2 regions of the Thioclava sp. genome follow, and region 2 is predicted to be linked to the other one. Evidence: riboswitches for the same ligand, from Rfam matches in the RefSeq annotation. Region 2 holds a riboswitch; the other holds the start of a gene.
The links. A riboswitch is a leader RNA that binds a small molecule or an ion and turns the genes downstream of it on or off. The one in region 2 is predicted to bind cobalamin.

Region 1 (9,807 bases), on a different contig from region 2:
ACTGGGGCTGGTGGCGCCCGAGACCACCGTCTCGGTCGGCATCCGCACCGACAACCCCGATACGCTGGGCGTTACGATTTTGGATGCGCCCTCGGTCCATCAAGACGGGATCGACGCGACGCTGGCGCGCATCCGTGACGTGGTGGGAAACCGACCCACATATATCACCTTTGATATCGATGGTCTTGATCCGGCCTTCGCGCCCGGCACCGGCACCCCGGTTTGGGGTGGCTTGGCAAGCTGGCAGGCAGCGGCTTTGCTGCGCGGGCTTAAGGGTATCAACATGGTCGGCGGCGATGTGGTTGAAGTGTCCCCCCCCTATGACCCGACCGGCGCGACCGCGATTGCGGGGGCGCATGTCGCAACTGAGCTGCTGGCGCTGGCAGGCTGGGGGCTGCGCAAGGAGGGCGTATGAAGGTGTTGATCTGGAGCGTAGCCATTGTCGTCGTACTGATCGCGGCGGGCGATGCCTATGTGCGTCTGGCCTCGATTGATCCGGCGCGTTACGCGGTGGGCGGGCTGGCAAAACCACCCGGAGACTACCCCGAAACGGGCAGCTTTCAGGCCGCGCGCACGCCGAGCGATCCGGTCGCCGCGATGAGTGCGCTGGACCGCATCATTCGCGCCAGCGCGCGCACCCGGCAGGTGGCGGGCAGCCTTGAGGCAGGACACGCCAGCTATGTCACCCGCTCGGCATTCTGGGGCTTTCCCGATGTCACCAATGTCTGGATCTCAGGCGACACAGTGCAAATTCGCGGCCATCTGGTGTTTGGCTCCTTTGATCTTGGGGTGAACGCCAAACGCATCAAGGGCTGGCTGGACGAGGCGGGTCTTTAGCGCCCACACAGGCATTCCTGCCACAACCAAATTCTCTTGCAGTGCCATGTCTTGTGCGCGGGCCGGGGGCTTCTTATTTGCGCTCCATGCCAGCAAGGGACAGCGGGAGCCAGCATGACCAGCGCGATGCGATATTTTACTTGGGCCTTCTTGGTCACCATCGCAGGACTCCTCGGGGCATTCGCGCTGGGGTATCAGCATTCGGGCACATGGGGCGGGGCGATCTCGTTTCTGCTGATCGCGGCGGTGCTGGCAGTGCTGGAAATTTCGCTCAGTTTCGACAATGCGATCGTGAATGCCAACAAGCTCAAGACTATGAGCCCGATCTGGCAAAAGCGGTTCCTGACGTGGGGTATCGTGATTGCGGTGTTCGGGATGCGCATCTTGTTTCCGCTGCTGATTGTGGTGATCGCCGCCGGAATCGGGCCGTGGCAGGCGATCCAACTGGCCGCGCAACAGCCCGCCGAATACGCCCGCATCATCGACGGAGCGCATCTGTCGATTGCCGGTTTTGGCGGCGCATTCCTGATGATGGTCGCGCTGAATTACTTTATCGACGAGGGCAAGGATGTCGATTGGATCGCAACGCTTGAATGCCGGATGCGGGCCTGTGCCTCGGTGCGCGGGCTTGAAATCGGCTTTGTGCTGTTGGTGATCCTTGGCTTCACCTGGATCCTGCCCGAGGGGAGTGAGGGTGACTTTCTGTTCGCCTCGGTTGCGGGGCTGGCGACGTTTCTGGCCGTTGAGGTGCTGGGGCAGGTGCTAGACCGCGCCAGTTTATCCGCCGCCACTGCGCGCGCCGGTCTGGGCGGATTTCTGTATCTCGAAGTGCTCGATGCCTCGTTTAGCTTTGATGGCGTGATCGGGGCCTTTGCGCTGACGCAAAACCTGTTCCTGATCGCCATCGGGCTGGGCGTGGGGGCGATGTATGTGCGCTCGATGACGCTGATGCTGGTGGAACGCAACACGCTGTCAGAATTCCGCTATCTCGAACATGGTGCGTTCTGGTCGATCCTGATCCTGTCGATGGTGATGTTTGCCCAGACCCTCGTGCATGTCCCCGAGGCGATCACCGGGCTGGTTGGTGCGGGGCTGATCGGGTTCGCGCTGTTTTCCTCGATCCGGTTCAACAGGCGCGCACGGATCGCTCACGAGCGTTGAAATTTCCTTGACAGGGCGGCTATGAGCGGGCATCCGGGGGCCACTTCGGTTCCGCACCTGCGGATCAAAAGGGAACCCGGTGCAGCGCGCGTTGTGCTTATTCCGGGGCTGCCCCCGCAACTGTGAGCGGTGAGTGACGGCTGACTTAGCCACTGGGTCGATGATCCGGGAAGGCCAGCTTGAACGACGACCCGCAAGCCAGGAGACCTGCCGAGGCGCTCATCCTTTCTGCCTGCGCGGGGTGTGCGGGAGAGGCGGTATTCCGCTCGTGGTGACAGTTTCACCGTCGGCGGAAATGGCATTTTTCCAAAGACTTAAAATACGAAGTTCACGCAAGCTACGTGCTGCGTTCCGAGGGATTTGGATATGAAAACCACCCAACTTACGACGGCCCTGCTGCTATCCACCGCACTCGCCACCCCCGCGTTGGCGCAAGACAGCCAACCCTATGCGCTGGATGAGATTGTGTTTTCGGGCGCGCTTGGCTCTAAGCCGCTGAATGCCTTGACCTATGGGCGCAGCTATACAGTCGTCACCGCTGATGAGATCGACCGGCTCGGCTATGCAACCGTGACGCAAGCGCTTTCGAGCGTGCCCGGTGTGGCGGTCACCCAAACCGATGCGTCGCTGGGCAGTGTGTTCATCCGTGGCGGTGATTCAAATATGACCGTGGTGTTGATTGATGGCGTCAAAGCCTCGGCGGGCTACAATGGCGCGTTTTATTTCAACGGGCTAGACGTGGCTGATATCGAACGCATCGAGGTGTTGCGCGGTCCGCAATCAGTGATTGGCGGGGCCAATGCGGCGGCGGGTGTGATCTCGATTACCACCAAAAAGGCAAGCGAACCGGGGCTGCATCAGCAGACGGGCATTGGTTACGGGTCGTATGGCACGACACATGTCAACTATAATGCGCAATATAGGGGCGCGCGTGGGCAGATCGCCTTTAGCATCGCGCAAGATCACAAAGGCGGCTACGATATCTCGGGCGATGGTGGCCAGCGCGATTCCTCGACTCTTTCGACGGGGACGATCACGGGGCAATATGACATCACCGACTGGTTGACCGCCGGGGTGATGTTGCGCCAATCGTATCAAAATTACGACTATGACTCGGCGACTGGATCGGGGTCTGCGGCGGCCTACGTAGTCGATGCTGACAATGTCGGAAAGCGCCGGGATACGTTCGGCCAGCTCTGGTTCAAGGCCGACAGCCTTGGTGGCAGGCTTCAGCACAAGCTTAGCTATGCGGGCACCGATATCGGGTTCAAAAACTATTCCTCGGGTGTGCTTGGCTCGTCTAATTCAAGCCAGCATCGCGAGTTGAACTACACCGCGACCTACGCGCTTGACGCCACAACGGTTGAGGCCGCGCGCCAGACACTGGCCTTTGCCGCACAAGAAGAGACCGATCACTTTTCCTCTGACTACGGCTTTGGCCCCTCTGCCTATCAGCGCACCACACGCTCGGCTGCGCTGCAATATTCGGGTGATTTCGATAATGGGCTTGGGCTAGAGGCCGGGGTGCGACGCATCTTCAACGACGTATTCGAAGATGGCACGACTTGGAATATCGCAGCCTCCTATCAGGTGCCTGCCAGCGCGGTTCGCCTGCACGGCTCGATTGGCAAAGCCATCGTGAACCCCGATATGTATGAACAATTCGGCTTTGTGCCGGGGGTATATTCGGGCAATCCCAATCTGCGCCCTGAGACCGTTCGCGGCATTGATGTTGGCGCACAATACAGCTTCGGCGAGCGCGGAAATATCGACGTTACCTTGTTCCAGCAGCACGTGAGCGACAAGATTAGCGGCTACGGCACGACATCAACCAACCTGCCCGGCACCTCGAAATCCTACGGGGTCGAGATCTCGGGTCAGTATCAGGTGACGTCAAACTTGCTGATGAGCCTTGATTACACCTACACCCACGCCCGCGATGCCAGCGGGGACTATCTGACGCGCCGCCCGGCGCACGAGGCCAACCTTGCGGCGACCTATTCGTTTGCACAGGGGCGCGGCGCAGCCACCCTCGCCATCAAGCATGTCTCGGGCAATTACGATGGTCAGTTTTTCCTCCCATTCCCGTCGCCGATTGCGGAACTGCCCAATTACACGCTGGTGAACCTCTCGGGGAGCTATGCGTTGGATAACGGCGTTTCGCTGGTCGGACGGATCGATAACGTGACCGATGAAAACTATAGCGAGGCGTGGGGCTATGCGAGCGCCGGGCGCACCGCCTATGTCGGTCTGCGTGCGGCGTTCTGATCGCCTTGGCGCGGCGTTTGTCGCGTTGATGTCCGCGGGCTTTTTGCTTGTGGGCGCGGCGCGGGGGGAGACTTCCGCGCCTGTTGCGCCTGCCCGTGTCGTCTCGATGAACCTATGCACTGATCAACTGGCTTTGGCGCTGGCTGATCCGGCCCAGATCGTCAGCCTTAGCCATTTCGCGACCGACCCAAGCATGTCGGTGCGTTGGAAACAGGCTGAGCATTACCGCGCAAACTATGGACGTGCCGAGGAAATTTCGATCCTGCATCCCGATCTGGTGCTGGCCGATACATGGTCTAATCCCGATACGATTGCGATGCTGAAAACACTGGGTCTGCGGGTTGAGCAACTGCCGCCGGGCACCTCGCTGCCCGAAATCCGCGCGCGCATCACCACGATGGGCGCGCTTCTGGGCCACCCAGATCGCGCCGCGAAACTGCTTGCGGGGTTTGATGCGCGGCTCGCGGCGATCCGCACCCCCGCGCCGGGGCTGCGCGCGGCGGTGATCGGGCCGTCGGGCTATGTTTACGGGCCGCGCACGCTGGAGGGGCAGATCCTTGCGATGGCGGGGTTTGACAACGTCGTCAGCGGGCCGGGGCTGGATTGGGGCGGGCGTTTGCCGCTAGAAGATCTGGTGATGGACCGCCCCGATCTGGTGATCATGGGCGGCAGTCAGGGCAAGATGGGCACGAGCCGTGCGCAAGAGGTGCTTGATCATCCTGTTCTGCGCGATTTGCCGACCGTGCGGGGCCTGCGCGATGCCCGCTGGACCTGTGGCGGACCTGCGATGTTGGGCGCGGTGGCGGATCTGGCCGCTTTGGGTCGCGAAATCGAACAAAACAAGGCAATAAAATGAGTTACCGCGCGATCCTCATCTGTTTGACGGTGCTGGTCTTGGCGCTGTTTACCGCCTCGCTGCTGATCGGGCCGTCGGGGATCGGCCCGTTTGAGGGGCTGCGCGCGCTGATCTCGGGGCACGGCGCGCCGGGGCTGGTGATGCGCGAGTTGCGCCTGCCGCGTGCGCTGCTGGGCGTCGGCGTGGGCGCGGCTTTGGGGCTGTCGGGGGCCGCGATGCAGGGGTTTTTGCGCAATCCGCTGGCAGAACCGGGGCTGATTGGCACCTCGGCGGGGGCTGCGCTTGGGGCGGTGATTGCGATCCAGACTGGGCTTTATGCCGCCTTCGCGTTGGCCTTGCCGTTGGCGGCGCTGGCGGGTGCGGGTGTGGCGGTGGCGCTGATTTTGACGCTGGCGGGGCACGAGGCGCGCGCGCTGGTGCTGATCCTTGCGGGGATCGCGGTGGCGGCGCTGGCGGGGGCGGCGACGGCGCTGGTTTTGAACCTTGCGCCATCGCCCTATGCGGCGGCTGAGATCGTGTTTTGGATGATGGGCTCGCTTGCGGATCGCTCGATGAGCCATGTCGCGCTGGCCGCGCCGTTTCTTGCGCTTGGCGCGGTGATTTTGCTGCGCTCGGGGGCGGGGCTGGATGCGCTGAGTCTGGGCGAGGATGCCGCCGCTTCGATGGGGGTGTCGCTGAAACGGCTGCGCCTGCAGATCGTGTTTGGCAGTGCGCTGATGGTGGGGGCGGCCACGGCAGTTGCGGGCGCGGTCGGCTTTGTCGGGCTTGTGGTGCCCCATCTGCTGCGCCGCGCGGTGGGGTCACGCCCCTCGCGGCTGCTGCCGACCTCGGCGCTTGGAGGGGCGGCGATGTTGCTGGCCGCCGATATCGCGACGCGGGTGATTGCGCCTGAGCGCGACCTGAAATTGGGGGTGCTGACAGCCATCGTGGGCGCGCCGTTCTTCCTTGCGATGATCCGCAAGATGGGGCGGGAAACATGATGCTGGACCTGCAAAACCTAAGCGTCCTGCGCGGACAGTGCCCGGTGGTGGATGGTGTGACGGCCTCCATCAGTCCCGGCGAGTTTATCGGCCTGATCGGGCCGAACGGGGCAGGCAAGACGACGTTAATGCGCGCCGCTTTAGGGCTGATCGCGCATCGCGGAGATAGCTCTCTGGCGCAGCTTGATCCGATGGCGCGGGCGCGGGCGGCTGCGTGGTTGCCGCAAGCGCGCGAGATCGCTTGGGGGCTGTCGGTGGCCGAATTGGTGGCGCTTGGGCGGCTGCCCCATGGGCGCGATCAGCTTGGCGCGGGGGCGCGTGCGGTTGACGAGGCCCTGATGCGGATGGGGCTGGAAAACTACCGCGACAGGGCCGCCACGCAGCTATCAGGCGGCGAGCAGGCACGTGTGCTGATCGCGCGGGCGCTGGCGCAGCAAAGCCCGCTGATTTTGGCGGACGAACCCATAGCAGGGCTTGATCCGGCGGCGCAGATCGACACGATGGAGGTCTTTGCTGATCATGCGCGCACAGGGGGGGCGGTGCTGTGTTCGCTGCATGATCTGGGGCTTGCGGCGCGTCATTGCACGCGCGTTTGGGTGATGGATCGCGGGCGTCTAGTGGCCGATGGCACGCCTGCGGATGTGCTGAGCGAGGCGCTACTGGCCGAGGTCTTTCACATCCGCGCGCATTTCCAAACCACCGCGCAAGGCCCTGTCTTTCAACCGCTTTCTACGCTGGAGCGCTAATGGCCTTCCCCCCTGAACGCATCGTTTGTTTGACCGAAGAAACCGTTGAGACGCTTTATCTGCTGGGCGCGCAGGACCGGATCGTGGGCGTGTCGGGCTATGCGGTGCGCCCAAAACGGGTGCGGCGTGAAAAGCCGCGGGTCTCTGCCTTTATTAGCGCTGATTTGCCCAAAATTCTGGCGCTCAAGCCCGATCTGGTGCTGACGTTTTCCGACCTGCAAGCCGATATCGTGGCCGGGCTTGTGCGCGAGGGCATCGCCGTTCATGCGTTCAATCAACGCAATATCGCGGGGATTTTGGACATGATCTGCACGCTGGGCGCGCTTGTGGGCTGCACCGAGCGGGCGGAACTTCTGGCGGCAAACTATGAGACGCGCCTTGCCGAAATCGCGGCCAAACCGCGCCCCACACGCCCGCGCGTCTGGTTTGAGGAATGGGACGAGCCGCTGATCTCGGCGGTGGGCTGGGTGTCGGAGCTGATCGAGATTGCGGGCGGGCAAGATGTGTTCGCCAGTCTCGCGCGTGAGGGCAAAGCCAAGCATCGCATCGTCACTCACGCACAGGTGATTGCCGCCGCGCCCGAGGTGATAATCGGGTCGTGGTGTGGCAAGAAATTCCGCCCTGAGAAAGTTTCTTGCCGCGCTGGCTGGCAGGACGTGCCCGCCGTTGCGCAAAACCGCCTGCATGAGGTTAAATCGACCTTGATCCTGCAACCCGGACCGGCGGCTCTGAGCGATGGGCTGGATGCGCTGGAGCATGCGATCTGGGGCGCGCACGGTTAGCCCCTCGACTCCGGGCGGGGCAACGCTAGAGTGGCTGGAACGGTTCTTTGAAACAACCCCGGGGAGGGGGCATGTACACGCGATTTATTCGATTTTCGCCGCTCGCCATCTGTGTTTTCCTGACCTTGGTCGCACTTATCGGATTGTTTTTCAGCGATTGGTTTTTGCTTATCGCGGTGATCTTTGGACTGCTGTCACTGCTTGGCGTTTATGACCTGATGCAGACGCGCCATGCGATCACGCGCAACTATCCGATCCTCGCGCATCTGCGGTTCATGTTCGAGGAAATCCGCCCCGAGATTCGGCAATATCTGATCGAGAGCGACGATGACGAAGTGCCGTTTTCCCGCGCCACCCGCACCATCGTTTATCAGCGCGCCAAGGATATCGAAGATGCCAAGCCGTTCGGCACGCGGATGCGGGTGTCGGAATCGGGCTATCAGTGGATCACCCATTCGGTCAAACCGCGCCATATCGAAAACAGCGATTTCCGCGTTGAAATCGGCGGGCCCGATTGCGCGCAGCCCTATAGCGCCTCGATCTACAACATCTCGGCGATGAGCTTTGGCGCGCTGTCGGCCAATGCGATCATGGCGCTTAATCGCGGCGCCAAGGCGGGCGGCTTTGCCCATGACACGGGTGAGGGCGGGATCTCGCGCTATCACCGCGAGGGCGGGGGCGATCTGATCTGGGAAATCGGCTCGGGCTATTTCGGCTGTCGCAATCATGATGGCAGTTTCAACCCCGAGAAATTCGCGCAACGTGTCGGCGACGATCAGGTCAAGATGATCGAGATCAAACTGTCCCAAGGGGCAAAACCCGGCCATGGCGGTATGCTACCCGCTGCCAAGATCACGCCCGAAATCGCCGAGGCGCGCGACATTCCGATGGGGGTGGATTGTATCTCTCCCGCGTCGCATTCGGCTTTTGATACGCCCATCGAGATGATGTATTTCATCGCCAAACTGCGCGAATTGTCGGGCGGCAAGCCGGTCGGCTTCAAGCTGTGCGTCGGGCATCGGCGTGAATTTATGTGCATCGTCAAGGCGATGCTGGAAACCGGTATCACGCCCGATTTCATCGTCGTCGATGGCAAAGAGGGCGGCACGGGTGCCGCGCCCTTGGAATTTGCCAACCACATGGGCTTTCCGCTGGTCGAGGGGCTGGTGTTTGTGCACAACGCGCTGCGTGGCGCGGATCTGCGCGACAAGATCAAGATCGGCGCAAGCGGCAAGCTGGTCACCGCCTTTCACATCGCCAAGACGCTGGCAATTGGGGCGGATTGGGTAAACTCGGCGCGCGGCTTTATGTTTTCGGTGGGCTGTATTCAGGCGCAATCGTGCCACACCAACCGCTGCCCGACCGGCGTGACTACGCAAGACCCGGTCCGCCAGCGCGCGCTGGTGGTGCCCGACAAGGCCACGCGGGTCGCTAATTTCCACCGCAACACGATGAAGGCGCTAGCGGAAATGACTGGCGCTGCGGGCCTGACCCATCCTGGGCAATTCCTGCCCCATCATCTGCTGGTGCGTGTCACTGACCGCGATTTCAAGGTTGGAGACGAGGTGTTTCCTTATATGCCCGAAGGGTTCTTGCTGCGCGAGGACGATGACCGCTTTGGCTATCTCAACCGCTGGCAACGCGCCCGCGCCGAGGCGTTCGAGCCGATCGACAGCGGGGTGTAACTGGGGGACACTTACCGGGGCGCGTTTGCACCCCGGTAAGTGGAAAGGTCGGGTTTCAGGGAATTTCAGAAAACTGTATCCCGCCACGAACGGTGGCTATCTCGAAAGAGTCAAAACGAAAAAACGCTTAGGACTTGAACGGTTTTTGCAGCACCAAACGAGGCGCGTGGGTTACGGTCCACACGCGAGACTTTTAATAATTTTCTATTGCCTGCCGATAACGCCGAAACTTCTGGATGTGCCTGCCATAAATGAAATCTATTTCTTGGAGTCTGACCACTGATTTATGTAATCTGATTGGTATACCTTATCACTTGAATGGCGTTCCTCAAGTGGTTTTCGTACGGCGTAATTAAGAATTATTCCACCATTTGGCAATTGTCCGGATAAGCGTGGACGTTTACCTGTCTCATTGGGGTTGGTCGTCATTACGACTTTATTGGCATACATGGGAAGCAATGGTTGAAGGGAGCAGTGTAGAATGCTGTAACC
Region 2 (9,807 bases):
CGCGACCCGCAGGATTTGCGCCCAAGACCGCGCAAATCTGGTGTTCCCACGCTGCAGCGATTGCATCGTGCCAGTCGGCGACGCCCACAGAATAGGACGGGTTGGCGGCATCACGCACTGGCAGGTCAAACTCGACAACCTGTGTCTCCGCATTGACCAAATGTTGCGACAACAACGTCCTTCGCAGCCCGGCGAGGTCGGATTTATCCGCCCCTTTCAACGGGATCAGGATCAGATCGGCCGCGTTCATCGCCTTAACGGCTTGCGCCGTGATGTGATCAGGGTTGCCGGTTCCAATACCGATCAGGCTAAGCTCGATCATCTAAGTGCTCCGTCGCAAAAGGGAGGCCGAAGCCTCCCAAACATTTGCAAATTCCCGGCTGTTCTCAGGCAAAAAGGCGTGGGGTCACCCAAACCGAGCCCTTGAGCGCATGCAGCCGCTTGGCCGCACCAAGAACCGCTAGGTCAACCAGCGGTTCAAGCAAGATGACCGACATATAAGCGACGCCGAAGGTCATAACCTGACCGATCTCGGCAAAGCCCTGTCCATAAAGCGCCCAGAACGCCACCCAGCCGACGATGCCGCCTTGATACGCCGTCGAAAGCGCAAGCGCCTGCGTATATTTGAGATCAACATAGGCAGTGCCCGGCGCAATCAGGCGCTGCGCGAGGTATTGCAGCCCGAACAACGGCACCAGCAGCGTGGTCACGTTCATGCCGTATTGCGGCAGATCGAACTGCGCAAAAAACAGGCCCTGAATAAGCAACCCAAGCGACAGACCAATCGCGGCAGGTGCCGCCCCGAGCGTTAGAAACAAGGTCGAGCCTAGGATAAGGTGCACCTCGGACACGCCAACCGGGTAATGCGGCATCAGTTGGAAAAAGGTGAAAACTGCGAGCGATGCGATGGCCGTGCGCAACACAAGCGAGCCAAGCCCTTGTTGGCGCACCGCTTCATAGGCGGTCTTGAGCGTATACACCCCCGCAGTAGCAGCGGTTGCGTAGCTGAGAATGAGTTTGGCGCCCGTGACGACGCCCGGTTCGATATGCATATTACAGATCTCCTTGCCGTCACACCCGACGGCTGGTTGAGTTGACCTGATGGCCGGTTTCCTGGCTCGCGGGTCGAGGCGGCACTCTACCTTCCCAGGGGCACATCCCCAGTGGTTTTTCAGAGCGCGCTCGCCGCATACAGTCGCGGGGGCGGCCGGGGCTTTGGGTGCCGCAACTTGGTCCACCCTTCCCCGTTCCCGATTGAGCCCTGCGCTTTGCGCAATCATGGGCACCAAACAGGGGTTCAGGTAAACGCGAGCGCGCATGTAACGTCAAGCCCCGGTTGAGTGCTTGTCCTCGGCCTCGCCAGCAAGAGGCCCATATAAGATCAACGCGGGTTGATCGGGGCACGCCTGCGCAAGCTGATCGGCAAGCGCACCAATTGTGCTGCGTTGCAGTTTTTGTTCCGCATGCCCCACAGCTTGGGCCAAAAGCGCGGGCGTGTCGCGCGACATTCCTTGCGCAATCAACTGAGCCGCCAGCTTGGGAAACGTGCGTTTACCCATATAAACCACTGTCGTGGCCCCCGGATCGGCCAGTGCCGCCCAGTTCAGCGCTTCGGGCAAATCGCCGGTCACATCCGCGCCGGTCACAAACTGCACCCGCCGCGCCGACAAGCGCCGTGTCAGGGGCAGCCCAGCCGCCGCCGCCGCCGCGCACGCAGATGGCACGCCGGGAATGATCTCGTAATCGATCCCGGCCGCATCAAGCGCGATCATCTCTTCTTCCAGTCGCCCGAAAATACCGCAATCGCCCGATTTGAGCCGCACCACGCGCGCGCCGGTGCGTGCGTGATCCACCAGCAACCGGCTAACGTGGTTTTGTTTGACCGAAGGGCGGCGCGCGCGCTTGCCCACGGCAATCAATTCGGCCTGCGGCCCCGCATGACTTAGGATCGCCCCCGAGGCGAGGTCATCAAACAACACCACATCGGCGCGTTGCAACCGATCAACCGCCTTGAGGGTCAACAAATCGGGGTCTCCGGCGCCCGAGGAAACGAACGAGACAAATTCACTCATAGGCTGGCCTCTGCAATAAAGTGAAAAAACGTGCCGCTAACTTGGCCACCACCTGCGGCCTTTCGCCATGAACCGGTTTGCGCCACGCCAGCCCCATTAGCGTCGCAAACCTCGGCCAAGGGCGCATCGGGCTGCGATAGGATCGTCGCATAGTGAAACTCATGCCCACGCAAGCGCGCACCAACCGCATGGCCCGGGATCGGCGCGCTCAACCGCGCCAGACGGTAGCCCAAATTCATCTTGCGCTTGGCAAAACTGGTCTCAAGCCCAAGTAGCCCAAGCATCGCATGGCGCTGCCCCTGCGCATCAATCAACCCTGCACCCAAAGCCATGTAACCGCCGCATTCACCATGAACGGGCCGGGTTTGTGCAAAACGCCCAATCCCGGCGCGCAGGGTTGCATTCGCGGCCAGACGCCCGGCATGCAACTCGGGATAGCCCCCCGGCAGCCAGCAGCAGTCCGCGCTATCGTCAGGCCCCTCGTCAGCCAGCGGCGAAAACGGCAAGATGGTCGCGCCCGCCGCGCGCCAGCCCTCAATCAGATGGGGATAGACGAAAGAAAAAGCCGCATCGCGTGCCAAAGCGATCCGCATTCCGGGCGGTGGTGTGAGACGATGCACCGCCGGTTTCCTTTGCCCGGCACGCGCTGCGGCGACAATGGCATCAAGATCGCAATGCGCCGCCACGACATTCCCCGCCTTGGCGAGAAGGGATTCGAGGTCACCCGTCTCTTCGGCCTGCACTAGTCCCAGATGGCGCGATGGCAACTCAATTCCCGCCTGACGCGGCAGCGCGCCAAGCACCGGGATCGCGGCCTGCGCAAACCCCGCGCGCACCAACGCCTCATGGCGGGGCGAGGCGACTTTGTTCAGCACCACCCCCGCGACTTGCGCATCCTCGCGAAACTGCGCCAAACCTTGCGCCACAGCCGCTGCGCTTTGCGCCTGCCCCGTGACATCAATCACCAGAACGACCGGCCAGCCCATCAGGGCGGCGATATCCCCGCTTGCTCCGACCCCGGTTTCGCCCGGTTGCGCCACGCCATCAAACAGCCCCATCGAGCCTTCTGCGACAGCAATATCGGCCTCTCTATCCGCGAGGTCTAAAATCTGCGCAGGCGCCATGGCCCAGCCATCAAGGTTGAGCGACGCGCGTCCCGCCGCCACCGTGTGAAAGGCCGGATCAATGTAGTCGGGGCCGCATTTGAAGGGCTGCACCGCCATTTCGCGCGCCCGCAACGCCGCCATAAGCCCCAGTGTGAAGGTTGTTTTCCCCACACCCGAAGCCGCACCGGAGATCACCAACCCCGGCGTCATGCGCCAGCCCCGGGGAAACGCGGATTGGTGCCAACGGGGCGATACCGGCGATCATAATCACCCGAATAAAGACGGCTTTCGTCAAACTCCTCGGCGCCGATTGAGCGTCCGACAAGGATCAAAGCCGTGCGCGCCATCTCATCGCCGACGGCTGTTTTCAGCGTTCCCAAGGTCGCGCGCACCACCCGCTCATCAGGCCAGCTCGCACGCCAGACCACCGCCACCGGGCAATCCGCGCCGTAATGCGGGGACAGATCAGCCACGACTTTTTCCAACACGTGAACCGAGAGATGAATCGCCAGCACCGCCCCGGTGCGCGCAAAGTTTTGCAGGCTCTCTGCCTCGGGCATCGCGCTCGCGCGTCCCGAGGTGCGCGTCAACACCACCGATTGCACCACGCCCGGCAAGGTTAGCTCGGCCCCAAGTGTCGCAGCGGCGGCGGCAAAGCTCGGCACGCCGGGCGTCACATCATAGGGAATGTCCAGCGCGCGCAACCGGCGCAACTGCTCGCCCATCGCGGACCAGACCGACAGGTCACCCGAATGCAGCCGCGCCACGTCATTGCCCTCGAAATGGGCCGCACTGATCGCATCGGTAATTTCATCAAGGCTCAGCGAAGCAGTGTTCACGATCTTTGCGCCTTCGGGGCAATGATCTAGCAGCGCCTTTGGCACCAGCGAGCCCGCGTAAAGACACACCGGGCTGGATGCGATCAGATCGCGCCCACGCAACGTGATCAGATCGGCCGCTCCGGGTCCGGCTCCGATAAAATGCACTGTCATATCTTATCTCCTTGTGCGCGCGCGATGGTCACGCCGCCGATAATTCTACGCGTATGGCATAGCCGCGCGCCCGCCCCTGCGGCGATGAGTGCCGCAGCTTCTGCCACCGAGCCGGTGCCATACGCGCTGAGCGATGCCTTGGATTGCGTCGGCGTTGCCACCCCCGCCACGTCGACGCCCACCACCCGCACCCCCGGCAAGGCTGCGGCCAATGCCGACGCTTTTTGCGCGGCAGTGGCCACGCAATCAAATGCCCCGGCCTGCTCCAACGCAGCCGCCAAGGCCTTTGGCGTAATCGTTCCGCGAAACCCAAGCCCCACGACCCTCATCGCGTTACCGCCCATTGCACGACCGGGCGCGCGGGCAGCCAGCCGCGCATCCGTCCCAAAGGCGCAGCTTGGGCGATCTCAATCCGGGTCAGCGTGCCGCCGAGGCGCGCGTGCAAGGCCACCAACAGGGCCTCGGTCTCTAGCGTCACAGCATTGCAAACAAGGCGCCCGCCGGGCCCAAGATGTCCCCACAGCGCGTCAAAAAGCGCCCCCGATCCACCGCCTCCGACAAAGATCGCATCCGGTGGCGGAAGATTTTCCGCCAGCACCTCGGGGGCGTGCCCCTGAACCAATGTAATCTGGCGGGTTAAACCGAATGCGTCGATATTGGCGCGGATATTGGCGCAGCGGTCCGCGCGTGGCTCAATTGCAACCGCTCGACCGCCCGCAAGCCCCCATTCAACGCAGATTGACCCCGATCCCGCGCCAACATCCCACAACATCTCGCCCGGACGCGGCGCCAGTGCTGCAAGCGTAAGCGCGCGCACGGCTGATTTGGTGATTTGCCCGTCATGCACGAATGCGCTTTCAGGACGCCCCGGAACGCGCGACAGACCAGCCCCGACTGGCAAATCTACGCCATCAAGCGCCACCGTCACAGGTGCTGCGACATCTGCAATCGCAAAGCTATCCGCCCGCGTCTGACGGAGGCGTTCGTGTGGGCCGCCAAGGCGTTCAAGAATATGCATCTGCACCGCGCCAAAGCCGTTTTCAGTCAGCCATTGCGCAAGTTCCGGCACCGCTTTAGCGTCACGCAGCGTTGCGACAATCTGCATCCCGCAATGAATTTCACTACCAAGCGGCGCAAAACCGACGGCATGTAAGCCCATCGCACGAACCTCTTCGACCCGCCAACCAAGGCGCGCACAGGCCAGCGACACCACACCCGCAACCGGATGTGCGCACCATTCCTCGGGCGCAAGATGTCGGGCCAACGCGCCGCCCACGCCAAACCAGAACGGATCGCCCGAGGCCAGCACCACCACCGGCCGCCCGCGCAACGCCAGCACAGGGGCAAGATCAAAAGGCACTGACCACGCGCGGCCCCGACCTTGTGCGTCGATCAGGCTTAGATGGCGCCCCCCGCCAAAAATGACCTGTGCGCGCGAGAGTGCATCGCGGCTTGCATCTGACAGCCCGCACAGGCCATCTTCGCCAAGACCGATGATGCTGAGCCAAGGATTACACATGACGCGCCTCTTGCTGCTTGGCGGCACCAGCGAAGCCAGCCAACTGGCCCAAAGGCTTGCCCAAGATGCGATTGGGGCAATATTTTCCTACGCCGGACGCACGCGCGCGCCAGCCTCGCAACCGCTGCCGATGCGGATTGGTGGATTTGGCGGCATCAATGGTCTGGCCGAATATATCCGCACCAAACACATCTCTCATGTGATCGACGCCACCCATCCCTTTGCCGCCCAAATAAGCCATAACGCCATCGCCGCCTGCGCGCAGACCAACACACCCCTTCTGAGTTATCAGCGCGCGCCTTGGCAGGCAGGGCCTGACGACGCGTGGTGTCATGTGCCCGATATCAACGCTGCGCTGGCCGCCCTGCCCGAGCCCCCCGCGCGGATCTTTCTTGCGATTGGCAAGCAACAGTTGGGCGTGTTTGCCAGAAAACCGCAGCATCATTATCTGGTGCGGCTGGTTGACCCGCCCACGACGCCGCTGCCCTTGAGCAACGCGCAGATCGTGATCGCACGCGGCCCGTTCACGCAGCCCGAGGACACCGCACTGATGCGCACCCATGAGATCACCCATATCATTGCCAAGAATTCCGGTGGCGCGGGTGCAAAGGCCAAGCTTTTGGCGGCGCGCACATTGGGGCTGCCGGTGATCATGGTGGACCGACCGGACATGGCCGCGCGCGACATCCGCGACAGCGTTGAGGGCGTGATGGATTGGTTGGCCGATCATGACGTAGCCCCGCCATCAGGCGCGCTGCGCGGCGTATAAACCCACGCTCCAACACGCCGCGTTGTGCTATTGCCCACGATGACAACGGTGCGCATATCGGCCATCTCGGGTGTCGCCTGATCTAGGGTGACGACGGTCACCATCTCTTCGGGCGTCGAAACCGCACGCGCAAAGACGATCAGCCGCGTCGGTTCACATTCCTCACGCAGCACCTCCAGCACGCGGGCGAATTGATGCGGGCGCGACTTGGAACGCGGATTGTAAAACGCCATTGCGAAATCACCGCGCGCACCATGGCGCAAGCGGTGTTCCACCAGATCAAAGGGCTTGAGGTTGTCACTCAGGTTGATCGCGCAGAAATCATGCCCCAAGGGGGCCCCCACACGCGCCGCCGCCGCCAACATCGCGGTAATGCCCGGCAGGATGCGGATATCGATATGCGCAAACTCGGGTATCTCCTCCAGACGTTCAAACAGCGCCGAAGCCATCGCGAACACCCCGGGATCACCAGAGGAAACGATCACCACGCGCTTGCCCTGCGCGGCCATCTGCAAGGCGTGATGCGCGCGCTCAAGTTCAACCCGGTTGTCAGAGGCGTGCAGTGTCAGCCCCTCTCGCGGGGCGATGCGTGCGACATAGGGGATGTAGCCCACGATATCAGTGGCCTGCGCCAGTGCCGCGCGCACCTCGGGTGTCACCAGATCCTCTGCGCCAGGGCCAAGCCCGGCAACGACGACCCAACCGCTCATTGCGCGGCCTGCGCAATTTCGGGACGGCGGCCATGACCATGCACAAGGACAATCGCGAAATAGGGGCAGTCATGCTCCTCGACCTCAGCCAGCCGCGCGATGCGTTGATCGGGCATTGTGCCGCGCTCAACCAACCATGCCTCGTCCAGACGTCCCGCACGGGCCAAAGCGCGCTTGACCTTGGGCAGGTTGCGCCCGGTCTTCATCACGACCAGCGCATCGCACGCAACCATGCGCTGCGCCAATGCGTCTTCCCCCATTGAACCCATCAGCACCGTCATCACATCGTCGCCCCATGTGATCGGCTCTCCCATCGCAGTCCAGCACCCCGTCATGCCAGTGATGCCGGGGATCACCTCGATCTCGATCTGCCCGCGCAGACGGGTATAGAGATGCATGAATGAGCCGTAGAAAAAGGGGTCGCCCTCGCATAGCACAACAACATCGCGGCCTTGCGAGAGCGTAATCAAGCGCGACGCCCATTGATCATAAAACTCGGCGAGCCGCCGGTTATAGTCGGGGCTGTTGAAGGGGATCTCAGTGGTGACAGGATATTCCATCGCGTGCTCCACGACATCATCCGCCAGCATCCCCTCGACGATGCGTCGGGCTTGGCCGTAACGCCCCTTTTTGCGGAAATAGGCGATGTCTGTCGCACCGCGGACCGCGCGATCCGCCCTGCGCGACATCAAATCTGGGTCGCCCGGACCAAGCCCTGCACAAATAATCCGTCCCATCCGCATCACTCCTTGCGCGAGGCAAGCGCGTTAAGCGCCGCCACGGTGATAGCCGATCCACCAAGCCGCCCCTGAACAATCAGCGCAGGCACGGGAGGCGCGCTGATCAGCGCCGCTTTGGATTCCGCCGCGCCGACAAATCCCACCGGGCAACCAATGATCGCAGCCGGGCGCGGGCAATCGGGGTCTTCCAGCATGTTGAGCAGATGAAACAGCGCAGTCGGTGCATTACCGATGGCCACCACCGCACCCTTCAGATGCGGGCGCCATAACTCAAGCGCCGCTGCCGAACGTGTGTTGGCCATCGCATTGGCGCGCTCTGGCACTGAAGGATCGTGCAAGGTGCAAATCACCGGATTATCAGCAGGCAAGCGCGCACGAGTGATCCCCTCGCTGACCATGCGCGCATCGCATAGGATCGGCGCACCCGCCTCTAGCGCCGCGCGCGCCGTAATCGCCATGCCGGGGCTAAATCGCACATCCGCCTCCAGCCCGACCAGCCCCGCCGCATGGATCATACGCACGACGACCGGTTCTTCCTCAGGTGTGAAACGCGCCAGATCAGCCTCGGCGCGGATCGTGGCGAATGACTGCGCGTAGATTTTTGCTCCATCCGTTTCATAAAGATGTGCCACTATGAAAACTCCGATAAATCAAAAATTTGCTGTGTAGACAGGGTGCGCGTTTCCGCACCATCACCCGCCCGCCCGTCGTGGATAAGATCAAAGCCCTGCGGCGTGGCCGTCAGTGTTAAAGACGCGCGCGCGGGCCACGCACAGCCCTTCGCACAGCCCGACACATGCAGCGTCATTTCAGGATCAAGACGCGGTGCAAGAGTTCGGGCAAGCGCACGCACGGGGGCCTGTCCTTGCAGGCATCCCGGCGCGCCTGTGCAGGCAAAAACACGCAGCATCGGATCGTCAGGATCAGTGATCAGACCTTGAAGCTCAGGCATCTGACGCAGCCCCTCGACCAAGACCATCCGCCACGGCGTGATGCGCAACGAGCCAAGCGCGGCCAACGCGGCGAGGGTTTCCCCTCGCAACTGGCCGAATTCGAACGCCACCAGCGCGCCTTGCGCGACCAACCCCGGTTTCGGGCGCGCCGATGCAGGCGCCGGCGCGTGCGTCGCGGCAAGCGCACCTTGGGGGCGAGCGCCTTGCGCAATCAACTGCGCCATCCGGCCACGCCCCTTGCAAACACCGCCCGCCGCAACGAACCAATGGGCAAAATCGACCATGGCCTCGGCTGCGTGTGCCTGCGTGATCAAAGCCCCTAGATCCAGCCCGGAGGCGCGCATAATCAGCGCGCCATCTACTGTGCGTTCCAGCCGAATGTCGGCGGAAACATCGCGCATGACAGGGGCCTGACCACAATCGAGCATAAAACCGAACTTATCGGGCAGTTCGGGTGCATCGGCCAGCGCAAGCCGCAACGACTCAGCCAAGGCACAAGTGGCCTCATCCGCAAATGGAGTGACGATGATATTGCGCAGCGATGGGGCGGTGCCATCTGTCGCAGCCTCGATAAGGCCAAGCGGCATTAAGTCGGCAATCAGCGCCGCGTGGTGTTGCCCATCTACGCCGCGCAGTTGGACATTGGCGCGCCCTGACAGATCAATCAGAGCGTTGCCATAGGTCTGCGCCGCCGCGGCAATCGCAACGGCTTGTTCGGGCGTAATACGCCCTGTCTTCGGGCTCAAACGCACCACCAGCCCATCGCCTGACGCCATTGGCCGGCGCGCAGTTGGACACCACCCGTGAATGCGCACGCTCATGACAGCCGCTCCAAACGCGCAGCGATAGAGTTGCGTTGCGTGATCCACAGCCCGGCTTCGTGCAGCCGTTGAAACAGATCGCGCATCGCGACCAGCGCCTCGGGGTTCTCGCGTGTCAGGAAATA

Region 1: linked by a shared signal. The riboswitch ahead of ACN0SD_RS09830 (TonB-dependent receptor plug domain-containing protein) and the one ahead of ACN0SD_RS14880 (energy-coupling factor ABC transporter permease) in region 2 are both predicted to bind cobalamin.

Annotation. Positions count from the first base shown of each region.
Region 1 covers NZ_JBLXEM010000005.1:253,837-263,643, forward strand. The annotation lists gene speB (agmatinase) at 1-415, shown strand, start outside; gene ACN0SD_RS09820 (DUF1499 domain-containing protein) at 412-837, shown strand; gene ACN0SD_RS09825 (DUF475 domain-containing protein) at 952-1,998, shown strand; cobalamin riboswitch at 2,028-2,228, shown strand; gene ACN0SD_RS09830 (TonB-dependent receptor plug domain-containing protein) at 2,365-4,266, shown strand; gene ACN0SD_RS09835 (ABC transporter substrate-binding protein) at 4,241-5,122, shown strand; gene ACN0SD_RS09840 (FecCD family ABC transporter permease) at 5,119-6,102, shown strand; gene ACN0SD_RS09845 (ABC transporter ATP-binding protein) at 6,102-6,848, shown strand; gene ACN0SD_RS09850 (cobalamin-binding protein) at 6,848-7,630, shown strand; gene ACN0SD_RS09855 (FMN-binding glutamate synthase family protein) at 7,702-9,315, shown strand; gene ACN0SD_RS09860 (class I SAM-dependent methyltransferase) at 9,574-9,807, opposite strand, start outside.
Region 2 covers NZ_JBLXEM010000013.1:38,190-47,996, reverse strand. The annotation lists gene cobF (precorrin-6A synthase (deacetylating)) at 1-322, opposite strand, end outside; gene ACN0SD_RS14880 (energy-coupling factor ABC transporter permease) at 387-1,052, opposite strand; cobalamin riboswitch at 1,086-1,305, opposite strand; gene cobA (uroporphyrinogen-III C-methyltransferase) at 1,326-2,072, opposite strand; gene ACN0SD_RS14870 (cobyrinate a,c-diamide synthase) at 2,069-3,388, opposite strand; gene cobM (precorrin-4 C(11)-methyltransferase) at 3,385-4,170, opposite strand; gene ACN0SD_RS14860 (cobalamin biosynthesis protein) at 4,167-4,499, opposite strand; gene cbiT (precorrin-6Y C5,15-methyltransferase (decarboxylating) subunit CbiT) at 4,496-5,689, opposite strand; gene ACN0SD_RS14850 (cobalt-precorrin-6A reductase) at 5,688-6,458, shown strand; gene cobJ (precorrin-3B C(17)-methyltransferase) at 6,416-7,168, opposite strand; gene ACN0SD_RS14840 (precorrin-2 C(20)-methyltransferase) at 7,165-7,905, opposite strand; gene ACN0SD_RS14835 (precorrin-8X methylmutase) at 7,911-8,540, opposite strand; gene ACN0SD_RS14830 (precorrin-3B synthase) at 8,540-9,682, opposite strand; gene cobN (cobaltochelatase subunit CobN) at 9,679-9,807, opposite strand, start outside.